Regions from separate parts of the Allobosea vaviloviae genome, predicted to be linked through region 2. Evidence: predicted binding sites of a transcription regulator. Region 2 holds the regulator's gene; each other region holds the start of a gene.
What was found. Region 2 encodes PhoB, which activates phosphate uptake and scavenging genes when phosphate is short. Its sites were predicted from a motif close to TGTCATNNANCTGTCAT; they were not measured.
Positions count from the first base shown of each region.

Region 1: the regulator PhoB is predicted to act here: its motif matches at 1,408-1,424, upstream of phnC (phosphonate ABC transporter ATP-binding protein).
Region 3: the regulator PhoB is predicted to act here: its motif matches at 1,464-1,480, upstream of BHK69_RS22845 (inorganic phosphate transporter).
Region 4: the regulator PhoB is predicted to act here: its motif matches at 3,100-3,116, upstream of BHK69_RS17250 (ArsJ-associated glyceraldehyde-3-phosphate dehydrogenase).

Region 1 is NZ_CP017147.1:6,280,352-6,284,984, reverse strand. It holds gene phnD (phosphonate ABC transporter substrate-binding protein) at 1-424, opposite strand, end outside; gene phnC (phosphonate ABC transporter ATP-binding protein) at 489-1,307, opposite strand; gene BHK69_RS29125 (nuclear transport factor 2 family protein) at 1,448-1,918, opposite strand; gene BHK69_RS29120 (TetR/AcrR family transcriptional regulator) at 2,008-2,631, opposite strand; gene BHK69_RS29115 (efflux RND transporter periplasmic adaptor subunit) at 2,767-3,882, shown strand; gene BHK69_RS29110 (efflux RND transporter permease subunit) at 3,879-4,633, shown strand, end outside.
Region 2 is NZ_CP017147.1:1,749,061-1,753,693, forward strand. It holds gene phoU (phosphate signaling complex protein PhoU) at 1-671, shown strand, start outside; gene phoB (phosphate regulon transcriptional regulator PhoB) at 846-1,544, shown strand; gene BHK69_RS08170 (TIGR03862 family flavoprotein) at 1,686-2,900, shown strand; gene BHK69_RS08175 (hypothetical protein) at 3,137-3,487, opposite strand; gene BHK69_RS08180 (acyl-homoserine-lactone synthase) at 3,480-4,124, opposite strand; gene BHK69_RS08185 (helix-turn-helix transcriptional regulator) at 4,224-4,633, opposite strand, start outside.
Region 3 is NZ_CP017147.1:4,990,138-4,994,770, forward strand. It holds gene BHK69_RS22835 (CDP-alcohol phosphatidyltransferase family protein) at 1-270, opposite strand, end outside; gene BHK69_RS22840 (glycoside hydrolase family 25 protein) at 382-1,353, shown strand; gene BHK69_RS22845 (inorganic phosphate transporter) at 1,532-3,160, shown strand; gene BHK69_RS22850 (CorA family divalent cation transporter) at 3,246-4,259, shown strand; gene BHK69_RS22855 (SDR family oxidoreductase) at 4,341-4,633, opposite strand, start outside.
Region 4 is NZ_CP017147.1:3,732,385-3,737,017, forward strand. It holds gene BHK69_RS17240 (transporter substrate-binding domain-containing protein) at 1-374, opposite strand, end outside; gene arsJ (organoarsenical effux MFS transporter ArsJ) at 749-2,008, opposite strand; gene BHK69_RS17250 (ArsJ-associated glyceraldehyde-3-phosphate dehydrogenase) at 2,013-3,056, opposite strand; gene BHK69_RS17255 (arsenate reductase ArsC) at 3,191-3,709, shown strand; gene BHK69_RS17260 (arsenate reductase/protein-tyrosine-phosphatase family protein) at 3,751-4,602, shown strand.

The DNA of each region.
Region 1 (4,633 bases), 1.8 Mb from region 2:
CCTTGAGATCCTCGATCTTCTGATAGGGCGAATCCTTCTTCACGTAGAAGACCGAGTAGTAGCCCTTGGTGCCGTCGAGATTGGTCTCGATCGCGAAGGCGTCGATCTTGGCGCCGGTCATCAGGGCGCGGGCGAAGGAGGAGGGGCCGTACATGCCGATATGGATGTTGCCGGCGCGCTGGCCCTCGATCAGGGCGGCATAGTCGCTGGCGATGCGCAGCGTGACCTTGGTGCCGAGCTCCTTGGCGAGATAGTTGACGAAGGGGGTGTAGCGCTCGACGACGCCGGACGCGTTCTCGGCCGGGATGATGGCGAAGATGATCTCGGGATATTTCGCCTTCCAGTCCTGGGCGAAGGCAGGCGCCGCGAGCGAGGCGGCGAAGGCCGCGGTCGCGAGGGTGAGCGTATGACGACGGGTCAGCATGGTGAGCTCCTGTTGCGGGTTCATTGAGTTGTCTGGGCGGGCGTTCCCGACCGGGCTGGCCCGGTCAGGCGACGTTCTGCTTGGCGCGCTGGGCCTCGGAGGCCGCGATGGCATCAAGCGCATCGAGCGCCTCGGCGCCGGCATCCTTGGCCTCGATGCCGTAGAGCTCGGCCGCGATCTCGGTGGTCAGAGCGTGGGGCGGGCCATCGAAGACGATCTTGCCGGCAGCCATGCCGATCAGGCGGTCACAATATTTCGAGGCGATATCGAGATGATGCAGGTTGCAGACGACGGTGATGCCGTCCTCGCGATTGATGCGGAACAGCGCATCCATCACGACCTGGGTGTTGCGCGGGTCGAGCGAGGCGATCGGCTCGTCGGCGAGGATGACCTTGGGCTCCTGCACCAAGGCACGTGCAATGGCGACGCGTTGCTGCTGTCCGCCCGACAGCGTCTCGGCGCGCTGGGCAAGCAGATGGCCCATGTCGAGCCGCTCGAGCGCGGCGATGGCGCGGATCTTGTCATCCTGCGAGAAGCTCTTGACCAGGGTCAGGGCCGCCGAGCGATGGTTCAGCCGGCCGAGCAGGACATTGGTGAGGACGTCGAGGCGGCCGACGAGATTGAACTGCTGGAAGATCATCGCCGTGTCGCGGCGCCAGGCCCGCAAGGCGGCGCCCTTCAGCGCGGTCACGTCGCGCTCCTCGCAGACGATGCTGCCGCTGGTCGCGTCGGCGAGGCGGTTGAGCATGCGCAGCAGCGTCGACTTGCCGGCGCCGGAGCGGCCGATGACGCCGACCATCTCGCCCTTGGGGATGGACAGCGTGACGTTGTCGACGGCGTTCTTGTCGCCGAAGCGTTTGGTCAGGCCTTCGATGCGCAGCATGCCGGGCTCCCGCTCGCAAACCAAGCGCGACATCGCCCGGGGCGGCCGAGGGCCGTCCGGGGTCGCGCTTTCGAACGGGATGATCAGCTAGCCAGCTGAGATGACAGGGCGGTGACAGGGGGAGGGGCTGTCGCCAGCCGCTACAACCCCAATCCCGTCAGCCCTGGATGATCCGTCGGCCTGATCCGCCGCTCCCAGAGGAATTTGCGGTCGCCCTGCTGGATCGGCACGTCGTTGATGCTGGCCTCACGCCGGCGCATCAGGCCGTTCTCATCGAATTCCCATTGCTCGTTGCCATGCGAACGGAACCAGTTTCCGGCATCGTCATGGTGCTCATAGGCAAAGCGCACGGCGATGCGATCGTTGTGGAAGGCCCAGACCTCCTTGATCAGGCGGTATTCAATCTCCTTGGCCCATTTGCGCTCGAGGAAGGCGATGATCGCCTCGCGGCCCGAGAAGAACTCGGCCCGGTTTCGCCAGCGGCTGTCCTGGGTATAGGCGAGGGAGACACGCTGCGGGTCGAGCGAGTTCCAGGCGTCCTCGGCCATGCGGGCCTTCTGGGCGGCGGTCTCGGCCGTGAAAGGCGGCAGGGGCGGGCGTTGCTGCGACATCTCGGCTCCTCCGGTGAAGGGTGGATCAGAGGAGGAAACCGCAGCCCGCGCAATCGCTCTCCGCAATCTCTTGGAAAAGCGGGTTCCGCTCAGGCCGGCGCGACGCCGCGCAGGAGCATCTCGACGCAGGAGCGGACATAGGCCTTGCGCTCGCCGGCGGGGATGGCGGGCATGCCGAGCAGTCCGCGAACCTGATGGAAGCCGCGCAACATGCCGATGAACTGCTCGGCCATGCGCCTGGCCTGCGCATGGGAGATGGGTTGCGCCAGCCCGTCACGCAGTTGTGATCGCTGCACCAGCAGGGCTGCGAGGTCGCTGATCATGCGCTCGACGCCGGCCTCATAGGCGGTTCGTCCGAGGTCTGGAAAGCGCGCGGCCGCGCTCAGCACCAGCCGGTGCAGATCGAGCGCCGCGGGGTGCAGCATCGTCGCCAGCGTATCCTCTCCAAGACGGATCAGGATGCTCGCCAGATCGGCGCCGGCCTTGCGCGGCTTGCGCAGCGGAATCGTCAACTTTTCAGTGAGTTCGGCGCAGATCGCGCGGAACAGCGCCTGCTTGTCGGTGAAGTGGCTGTAGATGGTCTGCTTGGAGACGCCGGCGCGATGGGCGATCTGGTCGAGGCTGGCGCGCTCGAAGCCTTCGGCCAGGAACATCTCGGCTGCGGCCTTGGTGATGGCGCTATGCTTGTCGGGTCGCGAAAGCTCGGCAGGCATGCGCACATAGTCCTGCGCATCCGTCGACGTGGCCCGGAGAGAGTTGGCCTCAGACATGCTTCCGCCCACAAAGGCCCTTATCAGACTGGACCGTCCAGTCTAGATTAGGACCGCGATCCCGGAGCGTCCAGTGTCATGAAGCGGTTTGTCCTACTCATCCTGATCGCCGGTCTGGCGGGTGGCAGCTATTATGGCTACCGCAGCTATCAGGCCAGCCTGCAGCCGACGCAGGCCCGTGCGGCTGCTCCGCCGCCGGCCGGCGTGCCGGTCGAGATCGGCAAGATCGAGGTTACGACCGTCTATGAGGAGGTCGAGGCCCTGGGCACGCTCGCCGCCGACGAATCGGTGGTGATCGCCCCCGAGATCGCGGGCCGCGTCATCGCGCTCGGCTTCAAGGAGGGCGAGCGCGTCCAGAAGGGCCAGGAGCTGGTCAAGCTCGACACAGCCATCCTCGACGCCGAACTCAAGCAGTTGCAGGCGGATCTGAGCCTGGCGCGCGACACCTTCCAGCGCAACCAGTCGCTGGTCCAGCGCGGTGCCGGCACGCAGGTCGCGCTCGAACAGGCGACCGCCCAGCTCGCCTCCAACGAGGCTCGCGTCCAGCTCTCCCAGGCCAAGCTGGCGCAGTCGACCCTGATCGCGCCGTTCCATGGCGTCGTCGGCCTGCGTTCGGTCAGCGTCGGCGACTATGTCTCGGTCGGCAAGCAGTTGATCACCCTGACCAATATCGACCCGATCAAGGTCGATTTCCGCGTGCCCGAGATCTTCCTCGCCCGGGTCAAGGTCGGACAGACCATTCAGGTGAAGCTCGACGCCGTGCCGGGACGAGACTTTGCCGGCAAGATTTTTGCGATCGATCCGGTCGTCGACGTCAATGGCCGCGCCATCCGCCTGCGCGCCACGATCCCCAATGCCGATCTCTTGCTGAAGCCGGGCCTCTTTGCCCGCATCGTCATCGTCATCGACCAGCGCGAGAACGCGCTGGTCATTCCCGAGACTGCGGTGGTGCCCGACGGTGTCGGCAAGATCGTCTACGTCGTCGAGAACGGCAAGGCCAAGCGCGTCTCGGTCGAGCTCGGCAAGAGGCTGCCGGGCAAGGTCGAGATCGTGAAGGGGCTGACCCCCCAGATGCAACTCGTCAGCGCCGGCCAGATGCGCCTGCGCGACGGCGCGACGGTGGCGATCAAGAACGCTCAACCGGTGTTGCGGACCAGCGCGGCTGAAACCGCTCCAGTGAGCGCCCTGCGATGAGCCTGTTCGAGCTCTTCGTCCGCCGGCCCGTCCTCTCGACGGTCCTGAGCCTGCTGGTCATCCTGATCGGCGCCGTCTCCTATACGCGCCTGACGGTTCGCGAATATCCCAATATCGACGAGCCGATCGTCTCGGTGCGCACGACCTATACCGGCGCCTCGGCCGAGATCATCGAGACGCAGGTCACGCAGATCCTGGAGAACTCGATCGCCGGTATCGAGGGCATCGAGATCATCTCCTCGACCAGCCGGCAGGAGAGCAGCAACATCTCGGTGCGCTTCCGCCCGGATGTCGATCCCGATGTCGCCGCCTCCGATGTGCGCGACCGCGTCAGCCGTGTGCGCGGCCGCATGCCCACCGAGATCGACGAGCCGATCATCGCCAAGGTCGAGGCCGACGCCCAGCCGATCATGTATCTCTCGCTGATCAGCTCGCGTCACAACCCGCTCGAACTGACCGATTTCGCCGACCGCTTCATCACCGACCGCGTCCAGAACATCACCGGCGTCGCCGAGGTCCGCATCCAGGGCGAGCGCCGCTACGCCATGCGGATCTGGCTCGATCGCGCCCGGATGGCGGCCTACACCATCACCGTGCAGGAGATCGAGGCGGCGCTGCGGGCGCAGAATGTCGAGATCCCGTCCGGCCGCATCGAGAGCAACAATCGTGAATTCACGGTGCTCTCGCAGACCAGCCTGACGACGCCTGAGCAGTTCGAGCAGATCGTGGTCAAGGACGCCAACGGCTTCCC
Region 2 (4,633 bases):
GCCGCAGCCTCGCCGAGATGGGCGGCATGTCCGAGCGCATGCTCGGCGATTCCACCGTGGCGCTGGTGCGCCGCGACACCACGCTCGCCCAGAAGGTGATCAGCGCCGACCAGCGCCTCGACAACCTGCAGCGCGATGTCGAGGAGCGCGCGGTCCTGACCATCGCGCGGCGCCAGCCGCTGGCGAACGACCTGCGTGAATTGATCTCGGCGATCCGCATCGCTGCCGACATCGAGCGCGTCGGCGATCTCGCCAAGAACATCGCCAAGCGCGCGGTCGCGATCTCCGGCCAGTTCCAGCCGCCGCATCGCGCCGTGGTCGGGCTCGAGCATATGAGCCGCCTCGTCCAGGCCCAGCTCAAGGACGTGCTCGACGCCTATGCCGCGAGCAACGAACAGAAGGCCATGGAGGTCTGGCGCCGCGACGACGAGATCGACGCGCTCTACACCTCGCTCTTCCGGGAATTGCTGACCTATATGATGGAAGATCCGCGCAACATCACCTTCTGCACGCATCTCCTGTTCTGCGCCAAGAACGTCGAGCGCATCGGCGATCACACCACCAACATCGCCGAGACGATCCATTATCTCGTCACCGGCGAGTCGCTCGATCTCAACCGCCCGAAGCTCGACACCACCGACATCAATGTCGAGGCGGTGACGGGGAGCTGATGGAATGAACGCACCGGCACCTTTCCCGTCAGGGTCGTCCTCGGGCTTGTCCCGAGGATCATCCCGACCATCCACGTCTTCGCCGGTCGAGACCTGTGTTCAAGACATGGATGCTCGCCACAAGGGCGAGCATGACGGTGTGTGTCGGCTGAATGCCAAGAACGGAACCGAGACATGCCCGCACGCATCCTGATCGTCGAGGACGAGGAGCCGCTCACCCTGCTCCTGCGCTACAATCTCGAAGCCGAGGGCTTCGAGGTCGACAGCGTCGCGCGCGGCGACGATGCTGAACTGCATCTGCGCGACCACACGCCCGACCTCGTCCTGCTCGACTGGATGCTGCCGGGCCTGTCGGGCATCGAGCTCTGCCGCCGCCTGCGCACGCGCCGCGACACCGAGCGCGTGCCGATCATCATGCTCACCGCCCGCGGCGAGGAGACCGAGCGCGTGCGCGGCCTCGCCACCGGTGCTGACGACTACGTGGTCAAGCCGTTCTCGCTGCCTGAACTGATCGCGCGCATCCAGGCGCTGCTGCGCCGGGCGAAGCCTGGCCATGTCGCCGGGCTGCTCGCGGCCGGCGATCTCGAGCTCGACCGCACGACGCGCCGCGTCCGCCGCTCCGGCGCGGAATTGCATCTCGGCCCGACCGAATTCCGCCTGCTCGAATTCCTGATGCAGGCGCCTGGCCGGGTCTATTCCCGCGCACAACTCCTCGACGCCGTCTGGGGTCGCGACGTCTATATCGACGAGCGCACGGTCGACGTTCATGTCGGGCGCCTGCGCAAGGCGATCACGCCCGGTGACGCCAAGGACCCGCTGCGCACCGTGCGCGGCGCGGGCTACGCTTTCGACGAGACTTTCGCGCGGGGCTGAAAGCGCGCGTCATTCTCGGGTTTGACCCGAGAATCTCCAGCCGCATGAAGCGCCATTCGGTTCGGCATGAGATGCGCGGGTCAAGCCCGAGCATGGACGATCGCGCTTGACCCGCGCGCCCGCCGGCCCCAAGCCCTCCCGATGCAAAACAAATCCATCGCGATCATCGGCGCAGGCCCCTCCGGCCTGATCGCCGCCGAGCGGCTGTCCGCCGCCGGCCACGCCGTTACGGTCTATGACCGCATGCCCTCGCCGGCGCGTAAATTCCTGCTTGCCGGCCGCGGTGGGCTGAACCTGACCCATTCCGAACCGCTGGATCAGTTCCTGACGCGCTATCGCGGCGCGCAGGCCTGGCTCGAACCGGCGATCCGCGCCTTCCCGCCCCAGGCTTTGCGCGATTGGGCCGACGGTCTCGGCGCCGACAGCTTCATCGGCACGAGCGGGCGCGTCTTTCCCAAGGCGATGAAGGCCTCGCCTCTGCTGCGCGCCTGGCTGCGCCGGCTGGAAGGGCAAGGCGTGACATTCGCTCCGGGCAGGCTCTGGACCGGCTGGAGCGCCGATGGCGCGCTCGCCTTCCAGACCCGCGACGGCGGGGTCGAGACGATCCGGCCCGGCGCGACCTTGCTGGCGCTCGGCGGCGCGAGCTGGCCGCGCCTTGGCTCAGATGGCGGCTGGGCGCCTCGACTCGTGGAGCGCGGAGTCACCGTCGCGCCGCTGCTGCCGGCCAATGGCGGCTTCACGGTGGCCTGGTCGGCGACGATGCGCGAGCGCTTCAGTGGCGCGCCGTTGAAGCGCATCGTCATTCGCTTCGGTGAGCGTCAGGCCACCGGTGAGGCGATGATCGATGCCGACGGTATCGAGGGCGGCGCGGTCTATGCGCTCTCGGGCCTGCTGCGCGAGGCGATCCTGCGCCAGGGCAGGGCGGCGGTCACGCTCGACCTGCGGCCCGACATGGAGACCGCCCGCCTCGTTGAGCGTCTGGCGAAGCGTCGCAAGGGCGAGACGCTGAGCAACCATCTGCGCAAGGCGGCGGGCCTGTCGCCGGCTGCGATCGCGCTCCTGCGCGAGGCGAGCCCGCGCTTGCCTGAGGACGCAGCGGCCTTGGCGGCGCTGATCAAGACCGCTCCCCTCACACTCACCGGCCTCGCCCCGATCACGCGGGCGATTTCGAGCGCCGGCGGCATCGAAGCTGGTGCGGTCACCCCCGATTTCATGCTGAAGGCATTGCCCGGCGTCTTCGTTGCCGGCGAGATGCTGGACTGGGAAGCCCCGACCGGCGGCTACCTGCTGCAGGCCTGCTTCGCCACCGGCATCGCGGCGGCGGCGGGGCTGGAGGCTTGGCTGGCGCGAGGGTAAGCTGAGCAAGAAATCTCGCTCCAGAACCTCCACGTCATCCTGGACAAGCGGCGGAGCCGCGTAGCTCCGGGATCCATCGTAGAGCCAGGTCCGTCAAAGGATCGGCCCTCCGATGATCCCGGCGCTCCGCTTCGCTTCGGCCAGGATGACGGCGTGGTTCCGGGAGACATCTGGCTCCGGGAGACATGGGACAAGCGAGTGCGCTTCTCCCGCCTGCCCCTAGGTCTGCCCCTTCGTCACGCGTCGTGAGGTGAGGCCACCCCGCGCTCGCGGTCCCGGGCCCGCTCGTAGATGGCGCCGAGATCGTGGCTTACCAGCATGACGGCGTCCTGGCTCAACGGCTTGGCCTGGATCGCCCCATTGGTCAGCAGGAAGAGCTGCACCAGCGCCGAGCGCCCGGCATCGTCCAGGCCCATGACCTGAGTCAGCAGCCAGAGATCGTCGGGGAGGTCGAAATGGGACGCTGCTTCCAGCAGCGGGGTGTAGCCCCGGTGCCGTTCCATCAGCGTCATCAGGGTCGCCAGCGCGTTTCCGAGGTCTTGCCGTTCCTCGGAGGATAAGGCCGAATAGCTGTGCTCGTCATACATGGTTGGTTCGCCTTTCCTCGGTGATGTGCGGCCCATGCCGCCGGTCGACCAATGTCGGGGCCGCAATCCGTTTGAATGCCAGCGTGTTGCGCCAAGCCTCTTCGGTCACGCTGATCATCGTGCCGATGCAGGACATGCCGTCGATCATCGTCGGCAGGCCGAGCGGTTTGACCTCCCAGCCGAGCTCCAGGAAGCGCGGCATCCACCAGGTTTCCATCACGACGGTGATCGCGCTGAAATGCTGCTCCAGGCAGTATTCGAGAATGCCGGCGAGGACGGTGTGCAGCACGGTGGATTCGCGGCCGCGATACTCGGGAACCACGAAGATCCGGGTCCATTCTACGATGTCGGGGCCACGCTGGAGGCCGCGGATATTGGCGAGGTAGGGAAAGACCTCGCTCATCAGATGCGGGCCGAGCGTCGGCACGAGGCGGGAGCCCCCGATGACCTTGCCCTCCTTCAGCGCCAGCAGATAGACCGCGTCGTCGGTGTCGAACTGGTCGACCTCGCGTCCGTCGGGGCGCTCCAGCTCCATCCAGCGGCGCTCCTCGACATAGATGCGGTGCCGGATGCGGAAATGTTCCTCGATCTGGTCGGCATAGAGCCGGCGATTGGAGGCGTCGATGATGTGAATCATGAGTTCTTCCTCAGCGGCGTGAGGAAGAATTTTCTGCCGATCCGCGCCGGGCGGAATCCCGGTTTTCCGGGAGTGCCAGCGCTTTCGTTGGGCTGTAGACTAAAGTTGGATCTCGCCGCGCAGATGCGCCTCGACCACCGTGCGCGTGCGGCCCCGGGCGCCGAGCTTGCGGGCAGCGTTCTGGTAATGCGCCTCGACGGTTCCGGCGCGGATATTGAGCACCTCCGCGACGCCCTCGGTCGATTTGCCGACAGCCATCCAGGTCAGGACCTCGCGCTCCCGCACGGTGAGGCAATGGCCCTGGGTGCCGTGCATGGCGGCCTCGGCCTTGGCATGGGCATAGAGCGACATCAGGTGGATGGCGGAGCGGGACTGCCGCGACAGGTCGGGCCTGTCGCCGGCCATGGTGACGACGGCCTTGAAGCCGTCCTCATTGTGGATCGGCACGCAGAAGCCGTGGATCATCTTGAAGTCGCTGGCGCGCCGCATGATCTCCTGCTGGCGCGCGC
Region 3 (4,633 bases), 3.1 Mb from region 2:
GATGAAATCGACGACGAGGTCGAGCTGCGCCCCGTCATAGCGCCTGGCCAGCTCCTTGACCTCGAGCCTGCGCGCCAGCGGCCCGTCGAGCGCATCGACCAGCAGCGCTACTGCCAGCCAACCGAAGGCCTGCGCCAGATCGCCCGCGATCACGGCCTGCAGCGAGAGCAGCCCGAGCGCCGCGCCCAGCGCCGTGAAGACATGGACGCCATAGGCCAGCGCCCTGCGCAACCCCGTAGCGCGCCCCTGCCTGCCTGGCTCCGGCTCCACCGCCGCTCCTCCCCGGTTAACCAAAGCTGAAACAAGCCATTCGGATGCGAGCAAGTTCTAACCGGGCCTTAACCACGTCGCTCTCATCTGGAAAGGCTAATGGAGAAGTGGATGCCCGCGCGAGCGACGATTTTTGGACGAACCCTCTTCGCTGTGCTCGCCACGCTCGGCCTGCTCATAGGCGCAGCCGTGCCCGCCGCCGCGCTCTACCCGAAGAAGGGCGACAGTGATCCGCATCTTGGCGTGCGCGACGCAAGGCGCAAGGCGATCCAGGGCATCGACATCTCGCGCTGGCAGGGCGAGATCGACTGGGCCAAGGTCAAGGACGCCGATACCCGCTTCGCCTTCATCAAGGCGACCGAGGGCGGCGACCATCTCGACCCGAGCTTCAAGCGCAACTGGGCCGAGGCGAAGAAGCACGGCATCCCGCGTGGCGCCTATCATTTCGTCTGGTGGTGCCGCTCGGCAAAGGACCAGGTGCGCTGGTTCAAGAAGCACATCCCGCGCGATGCCGACGCCCTGCCGCCCGTGCTCGACGTCGAATGGCAGAACGGCTCGCAATGCACCCGCAAGATCTCCCGCGATCAGGCCCTCGCCAAGATCCGCGAGATGCTGGTGGCGCTGCAGGCCCATACCGGCAAGAAGCCGATCATCTACACCGACATCAACTTCCATGAGGACGTGCTCGAAGGCGAGTTCAACGACTATCCCTACTGGCTGCGCTCGACTGCCGCGCCGCTGAAGCATCGCTACAACCGCGAGAAATGGGAGTTCTGGCAGTTCACCACGACAGGCCAGGTCCCCGGCGTCCCCGGCGATGTCGATCGCAACGCCTTCTTCGGCAGCGAGCAGGAATTCGCCGCCTGGCGCACCGGCCGCTTCGACATCGGCGCGCGGAAATGGCATGGCGGCGAGCCGAAAGTGGCGAGGACCACGCCGCCCGCGACCTCCGCTGGCGCGAAAGCGTCCAAGGCCGCCGCCGGTGCGCCGCCCCGCATGGTACCGCCGCGGCCACTCACCGGCAGCGATACAAGGATCCTCAAATCAATGGCGGCGCGCATCGATCTAGGCCAGTCGCAGTAATCGCCGCCAAAATGCAATGCGATTCAACTTAGTCGTACGACTTTAGTCGTAAATCTAAATCTTTGATCTACAAAACAAAGCTACGCTAAGTTTGGTATCGCAGCGTATTCCGTCATCAGATTGTCGGCAAAATCGCCCAGCTTCCTGAAACCTTAACAGGGCTCCGGGGAGCAGTACGATGACGAGTATGACGCTGGACAGCAGCACGGGCCACGCTCCCGATGCCGGCAAACCTAAACTGGACGCGCCCAAGGGCATCGGCGCCCTCGCCTTCTTCGCCGGCGTGATGACTGCCGGCCTCGCCTATATGGCGTTCTCGCTCTATCAGGACATCTCGTCCGCCGGCACGCCGGCCACGACCTGGCTGCCCTTCATCCTGCTCGGCGTGGCCATGCTGATCGCGCTCGGCTTCGAGTTCGTCAACGGCTTCCACGATACCGCCAATGCGGTCGCGACCGTGATCTATACCCATGCCATGCCGGCCAATGTCGCCGTCGTCTGGTCCGGCTTCTTCAACTTCCTCGGCGTGATGATGGCGAGCGGCGCGGTTGCCTTCGGCATCATCTCGCTGCTGCCGGTCGAGCTCATCCTCAATGTCGGCTCCGGGGCGGGCTTCGCCATGGTGTTCGCCCTGCTGATCGCGGCGATCATCTGGAATCTCGGCACCTGGGCGCTCGGCCTGCCGGCCTCCTCCTCGCATACGCTGATCGGCTCGATCATCGGCGTCGGCCTCGCCAACCAGCTCTACAATTCGAACAGCGGCACCTCGGGCGTCGACTGGTCCAAGGCGATCGAGATCGGCCAGTCGCTGCTGATCTCGCCGGTATTCGGCTTCATCGCCGCGGCGCTCGTCTTCCTGACGCTGAAGATCCTGGTGAAAAGCCCCGAGCTCTATGCCGAGCCGAAGGGCAACAAGCCGCCGCCGCTGTGGATCCGCGCCGTTCTGATCGCGACCTGCACCGGCGTCTCCTTCGCCCATGGCTCGAATGACGGCCAGAAGGGCATGGGCCTGATCATGCTGATCCTGATCGGCTGCGCGCCCACGGCCTATGCGCTGAATCGCGCCATTCCCGCCGGCGATGTCGACACCTTCCGCAAGACCGCCATCGCCGCCAGCGCCGTGATCGACCAGAAGGCGCTGGGCTACTCCATCATCGGCGATCCCCGCCAGAACGTGACGCGCTATGTCTCCAATCGGACGATCGACGACTCGACCTTCCCGGCGCTCTCGGCGCTGAACAAGGAGATCGTCAAGCAGATCGAGACCTTTGGCCATCCGTCCAAGTACCCGGCCGCGATCGTCGGTAACGCCCGCAACGACATGTATCTCGCCTCCGAGGCGATGAAGCACATCTTCAAGGCCGACAAGAAGGAAGAGAAGATCTTCACGGCCGAGGACCTCAAGGTGATGACCGCCTACAAGGCCTCACTCGACGACGCGACCCGGTTCATCCCGTTCTGGGTCAAGGTCGTGGTGGCGCTGGCGCTCGGGCTCGGCACGATGGTCGGCTGGAAGCGCATCGTCGTCACCGTCGGCGAGAAGATCGGCAAGTCGCACCTGACCTATGCCCAGGGAGCGTCAGCCGAGCTCGTCGCCGCCGCCACGATCGCAGCCGCCGACGTCTATGGCCTGCCGGTCTCGACCACGCACATCCTGTCCTCGGGCGTTGCCGGCACGATGGCGGCCAACAAGTCGGGCCTGCAGATGTCGACCGTGCGCAACATGCTGATGGCCTGGGTGCTGACCCTGCCCTGCGCCATCCTGATCTCCGGCACGCTGTTCGTGGTGTTGCGTCAGGTGTTCTGAGGCCGAGCGTAAGGCCGGCGCCGCGGCGGCAACGCTCGCGGCGCCGGTTTGCATTTCAAGCGCAATTGGATGGGGCAGGCCCCGCATGAACATCGCACTGGCCACCCATGCCGATCTTCAATCCGGCTCCGGCATCGTCTGGGCCTATCGCTTCGACGAGGCGGGAAATCCTGGCCTGATCTCGCGCGACGAACTCCCCGGCCTCGCCTCGCCGGCCACCGGCTTCGTCTGGATTCATCTCGATCTCGTCCACACCCGCATAGCGGCCTGGCTGGATGAGCAGCCCGCCTTGCCACTGCCGGCGCAGGCGATGTTCCTGTCGCATGACAACCATCAGCGCCTCGACCATTCGCCCGAGCTCGCCTGGGGCATCTCGCACGATCTGATCCGCGACATCGCCGACAAGTCCGAGAGCGTCGGCGCGCTGCACTGGATCATTGGCGAGCGCTTCCTGCTGACCGGCCGGCGCGGCGCCCTGCAGTCGATCCGCATGACGGTCGAGGCGCTGGACCAGGGCGAGACCATCGCCTCGCCCTCCTCCCTGTTCGAACACATCGTCGAATACATCATCGACGACGTGACCGACGCCGTCATCCGCCTCACCGATGAGATCGACAGCGTCGAGGACCATGTCCTGAGCGACCGCCTCCGCGACGGCCCGCAGCGCGTCGGCGCGGTGCGGCGCACCTCCGTGCGATTGCACCGGCAGCTCAACGGCCTGCATCTGCTGTTCCGGCGCTTCGCCGAGACCGGCTCGGGCCGCGCCGCGCCGGAAACCGTAAAGGCCTGCGCCGGGCGCCTGCTGCAGCGGGTCGACAGCTTGCACCACGACGTCCATTCCGTGCAGGAGCGCGCCCGCCTGCTGCAGGACGAGATCGCCGCCCGCTCGGCCAACCGGACGAACCAGCAGCTCTATGTGCTCTCGATCCTGACCGCCGTCTTCCTGCCGGCGACCTTCATCACCGGGCTCTTCGGCGTGAACGCCAAGGGCGTGCCCTGGGCCGATGACGCCGCGGGCTTCAGCTATGTCACGCTGATGTGCCTGGCGGCCGCCTGGGCCGTCATGCTGTTCCTGAAGCGCCGTGGCATGATCGGCTGAGGGCCGTTCGTCCGGGAGCATTGCGCGAAAAAGTGGGGACCGGTTTTTCGCATGAGCAATGCTCTCAACTTTTAGAATCGATTAGCGCCCGCCCGCCACGCGCAGGATCACGCCCGTCGTGTAGGCCGAGGCCTCCGAGAGCAGGAACAGGATCGATTCCGCGATCTCGTCGGGCGTCGCGACGCGCTTGAGCGGGATCGTCGGCGCGATGCGCGCGACGCGGCCGGGCTCGCCGGAGGACATCGCATGGATATCGGTTTCCGTCATGCCCGGCGCGACCGCGTTGACCCGGATGCCGGCCGGAGCCAGCTCTTTGGCGAGTCCGATGGTGAGGGAGTCGATCGCGCCCTTGGAGGCGGCGTACCAGACGAATT
Region 4 (4,633 bases), 2.0 Mb from region 2:
GGGGAATCTGCACTCACAAGCGCGCTTTGCTGCACCAGCATGTATGTCCGGGAGTAGAGCACAATGCCAGTGCGCGCCGGGTTCGGAGCGACAAATCCGATGTCGACCTGGCCGCTTCTGACCGCCTCAAGCACGGCGGCGGCCGTCGGGAGGGGCGCGATGCTGACCGGCACGTCCGCCCGGCGGCCCAGTTCGCGCGTGATGTCGGCGATCACACCCGAAATTGTGCCGGTTGCCGGGTCGAGGCGAGCCTGCGCGACGTTCGTACCGATATATCCAACGCGCAGCGTACCGCTCGGCGCCAGCACTGGGTCGGCAGCCTGCACCGGACAGGCGAGCAAGACCGCAATGAGCGTCAGCAGGGCATAGCGCATAGGAAACCTCGGCATGAGAAACCCCGGCATGTAAAACCTCGGCCCATTGTTAAGCGTTAGGGTATCGTGGTCACAACCTTATCCGCTCCGGCGAAAAGCGAAATGCGCCGGCGAAAACACCTCAAGCGTTTTCGAACGAAGCGGATACCGGTTCGCGTGAAGAAGACGCATTAAAACAATGACATGGAGCAATTGAACGATCCAATTGGATCGGACATTGCTCTAGCCAGCCCGCGAAACACGGCGCGTATTCCGGGCCAGTTCGAGAGCAGGCTGGCGCGAGCCCAGATGTCCGCAACGCATCCGCCAGCGCCTTGAGCTTGCCGTCGCCGGGCTGGCGTGCGGGCGCGCGCTTTGGCGCCTTGGAGTATGGTTCAGCCTTCCCGCTCGATGCGTTCGGGGTGGAGAGGCAGTGCTAGCGTCGCGGCGAAGCAGGCCGCCAGCATCAAGCTGGATCCGATGAGGCAGGCGTATAGCCCTCCTGCCTGATAGAGCAGCCCCGACAGCAATGTGCCTGTGAAACGCCCGAGCGCGTTGGCCGCATAGTAGAAACCGACATCCTCGGCCGATTTCTCCGATCCGGCATAGGCCAGGATCAGGTAGGAGTGGACCGACGAGTTCACCGCGAAGGCGAATCCGAACAGGCTGAGGCCCACGACCAGGACTAGGTCGGGCCGCAAGCCCGAGTCGCTTGCGAGGAGCCCGGCGATAGCGAAGGGGACGGCCGCCAGCGCCAGCGACCAGAGCCGTGCGGCGAGGACCTCGGAGGACAGTCCGTCGGCGCTGCGCCGGACTAAGGCGGGCGCGGCCGCCTGAACCAGTCCATAGCCAATGGTCCAGATCGCCAGAAAGGTGCCGACCATGGTGAAGGTCCAGCCCGAGGCGTAGAGGAAGACCGGCACACCCACGACGAACCAGACGTCCCGCGCTCCGAACAATGCGACGCGCGCGATCGCCAGCAGGTTGACGCCTCGGTTCTTGGCGAACAGCTCGCGGGCGCTCCTGCTGGCCTTGGCCTTGCCCATCATCGCCGGCAACGACGTGACCACGCCCAGCAGGATCAGCGCGAGCATGGCGGCCATCGCCCATAGCGCACCCCTGAACCCCAGCGCCTCCAGAAGTAACCCGCCGAGGAAGAAGCCGATGCCCTTCATTGCGTTCTTCGAGCCGGTGAACCAGGCCACCCAGCGAAACAGCCGGCCCTCTGCGTCCTCGGCCTTCGCTGCCGCTTCCGCGATCTTGATCGCCGATTTCGAGGCTGTCTTGGTCAAGTCCTTGGCAACGCCACAGATGCCTTGTGCGAGGACGACCCAGGCCACGGAGGCTGCAGCTGTCCAGTCCGGCGATAGCGCCGAAAGCAGCAGGAAGCCGAATATTTGTGTCGTCAGCCCGACCGTCAGCATGCGGGTGATGCCATACCGCGCAGCAAGCCAGCCGCCGATCAGGTTGGCGGCGATACCGGCCGCCTCGTAGAGAAGGAACAGGAAGGCCAGCATGAACGGCGAATAGCCAAGCCGGAAGAAGTGCAGCAGCACGAGCATCCGCAACGCGCCGTCGGTCAGGGTAAAGCCCCAATAGGCCGCTGTGACGATGGTGTAGTTGCGCGAGCCTTGGCCCGCGCTCGGATTCTGCACGACCTCAGATCCCGACCTGTTCGAGGTGGCAGGCGAGATCGACCATGCGGCAGGCATAGCCCATCTCGTTGTCGTACCAGGCATACACCTTCAACATCGTCCCGTCGGTGACGAGCGTCGACAGACCGTCGATGATCGAGGAGCGCGTGTCGCGCTGATAGTCGATCGAGACCAGCGGCCGCGCCTCGAAGCCCAGGATGCCGGCGAGCGGCCCCTTCGCAGCAGCCTTGAACAGCTCGTTGACCTCAGCGGCCGTCGTCGGGCGCTCCAGTTCGAAGACGCAATCGGTCAGTGAGGCGTTGAGCACCGGCGCACGAACGGCGTGGCCGTCGAGCTTTCCCTTGAGCTCAGGATAGATCAGCGCGATCGCGGTGGCGCTGCCGGTCGTCGTCGGCTGGAGCGAGAGCATGGCGGAGCGGGCGCGGCGCAGATCCTTGTGCGGTGCATCGACGACAACGTTCGTGTTCGTCGGGTCGTGGATCGTGGTGATCTGGCCGTGGCGGATACGCAGGTTCTCATGAACGACCTTCACCACCGGGGCGAGGCAGTTGGTGGTGCAGGAAGCGGCAGTCACGATCGGATGCAAATCGGGCTTGTAGAGATGCTCGTTGATGCCGATGACTACGTTGAGGACCGACGCGTCCTTCACTGGTGCCGCCACGATGACGCGCTTGGCACCGCGCTTCAGATGGCCCTCGATCGTAGCAGGCATTAAAAATTTGCCAGTACATTCGAGCACGACATCGACGCCGAGGTCGCCCCAAGGGATATCTCCGGGCGCAGCGTGAGCCGAGAAACCCATCCGGCGCTCGCCGATGCGGATTCCGCCCTCGCTCTCTGGGCCTATGTCGGCGCGCCAACGGCCCTGCATGCTGTCGAATTCCAGCAAATGGGCCGTCGCCAACGCTCCGCCCTTGATCTCGTTGAGATGCACGACGTCGAGTCGATTGCCGGCACGCGGATCGTCGCCCTGGCGCTCGGCGGCGCCGAGAGCTGCCCTCAGGGCCAGGCGCCCGATGCGCCCCATGCCGTTGATGCCGACCCGCATGATCCATGCTCCCTACGATGATCCTGAACGGTCCATCGCCTGAATGAAGACTATATGTCAATATGTCGGTTGACTCCGACATATCGCTCGGGCAGCATTTATGTCGATCGTAACCGACATAACGAGATTTCCCCATGGAAACGGCTCCCCTGAAGGTCCTCTTCATCTGCAAGGGCAACCACGCCCGCTCGATCATGGCGGAATCCATCATGCGGCGGCTCGCCGGCGACAAGTTCATGGTCTTTAGCGCCGGAAGCCAACCGCAGCCGGAGGTCAGCCCATTTGCCGCTCGGCTGCTGAAATCTTTGAATCACGATATGGCGGGCCTGCATCCCAAGAGCTGGAACGAGTTCGCCCAAGCTGGCTCGCCAGAGCTCGACTTCGTCTTCACCTTGTCCGAGACCGCAGCCAACGCGGTGCCGCCCGCTTGGCCCGGCAACCCGTTGGCTGCGCTCTGGACGCTGCCCGATCCTGCTGCCTTCCAAGGAGATGATGTGCAGAAGGCGCTTGCCTTCGCGGACGCCTACCGCATGCTCAGTAATCGGATCTCGATCTTTTCCAGCTTGCCGCTGTCAACGCTGCAAGGCATGGCGCTGCAGCACCGTCTCGACGCAATCGGGAAGGACATGGGCAGAAGGGACGACGCGGCGTGACGCCAGGACTTGACGCATCGAGGCTGGATTCTCCCGACGCAGTGGCGCTGCTCGGCGCGCTGGCGCAGCCGACGCGGCTGGAGATCTTCCGCCTGCTCATGCGGTACAGCCCGCATGGGCTTGCCGCCGGAGACATCGGTCGGCTGCTGGCCGTGGCGCACAACACCCTGTCGGCCCATCTGGGTGCGCTCGAACAGGTCGGACTGCTGGCGTCGCGGCGGGAAGGCCGCCACATCATTTTCGCCGCTCAGGCCCCGCGCGCTGACGCGCTGCTCGCCTTCCTCTCCGACGCCTGCTGCAGCGAGAGGCCAGTGGGATGTGCGCCCGTTTCGCTATCCGTCCCGGCTCGCCGCGAGTTTGTTGCCAGCGAACGCCCCTTGCGCGTGCTCGTGGTCTGCACGGGTAATTCGGCCCGCTCGATCATGGCTGAGGCGGTGCTGAACCGAGAAGGGCTCGGGCGGATCCAGGCCTATTCCGCCGGTAGCCGTCCGCAGGAGATGCCTCATCCGCTGGCTCTCGGCCTGCTTGACGACCTCGGTTATGAGGTCTCGGCGATGCGCTCGAAGTCTTGGGACGAGTTCTTTGGTCCTGCCGCCCCTGAACTCGATCTCGTCATCACGGTCTGCGATGACGCGGCCGAAGAGACCTGCCCAGCCTTCCCTGGCGTGCCGATGCGGGTGCATTGGGGACTGGACGATCCTGCGTCGGTCGCGGGCCCGCAAGCGGCCAAACGTGCCGCCTTCCTGCAGAGCTATCGCGACCTGGCCGCTCGCGTCACGGCCTTCGTGAACTTGCCATTCGAGGAGATGCCGCTGCGCGAGCTGGAGCCTGTTCTGACCGCCATCGGCCGAATGGACGGCGCGACCGACAAGTCGCTTGAGCAGGCCGCGTGATATCGACAGGTGCCTTTGCAGCGGACATCTT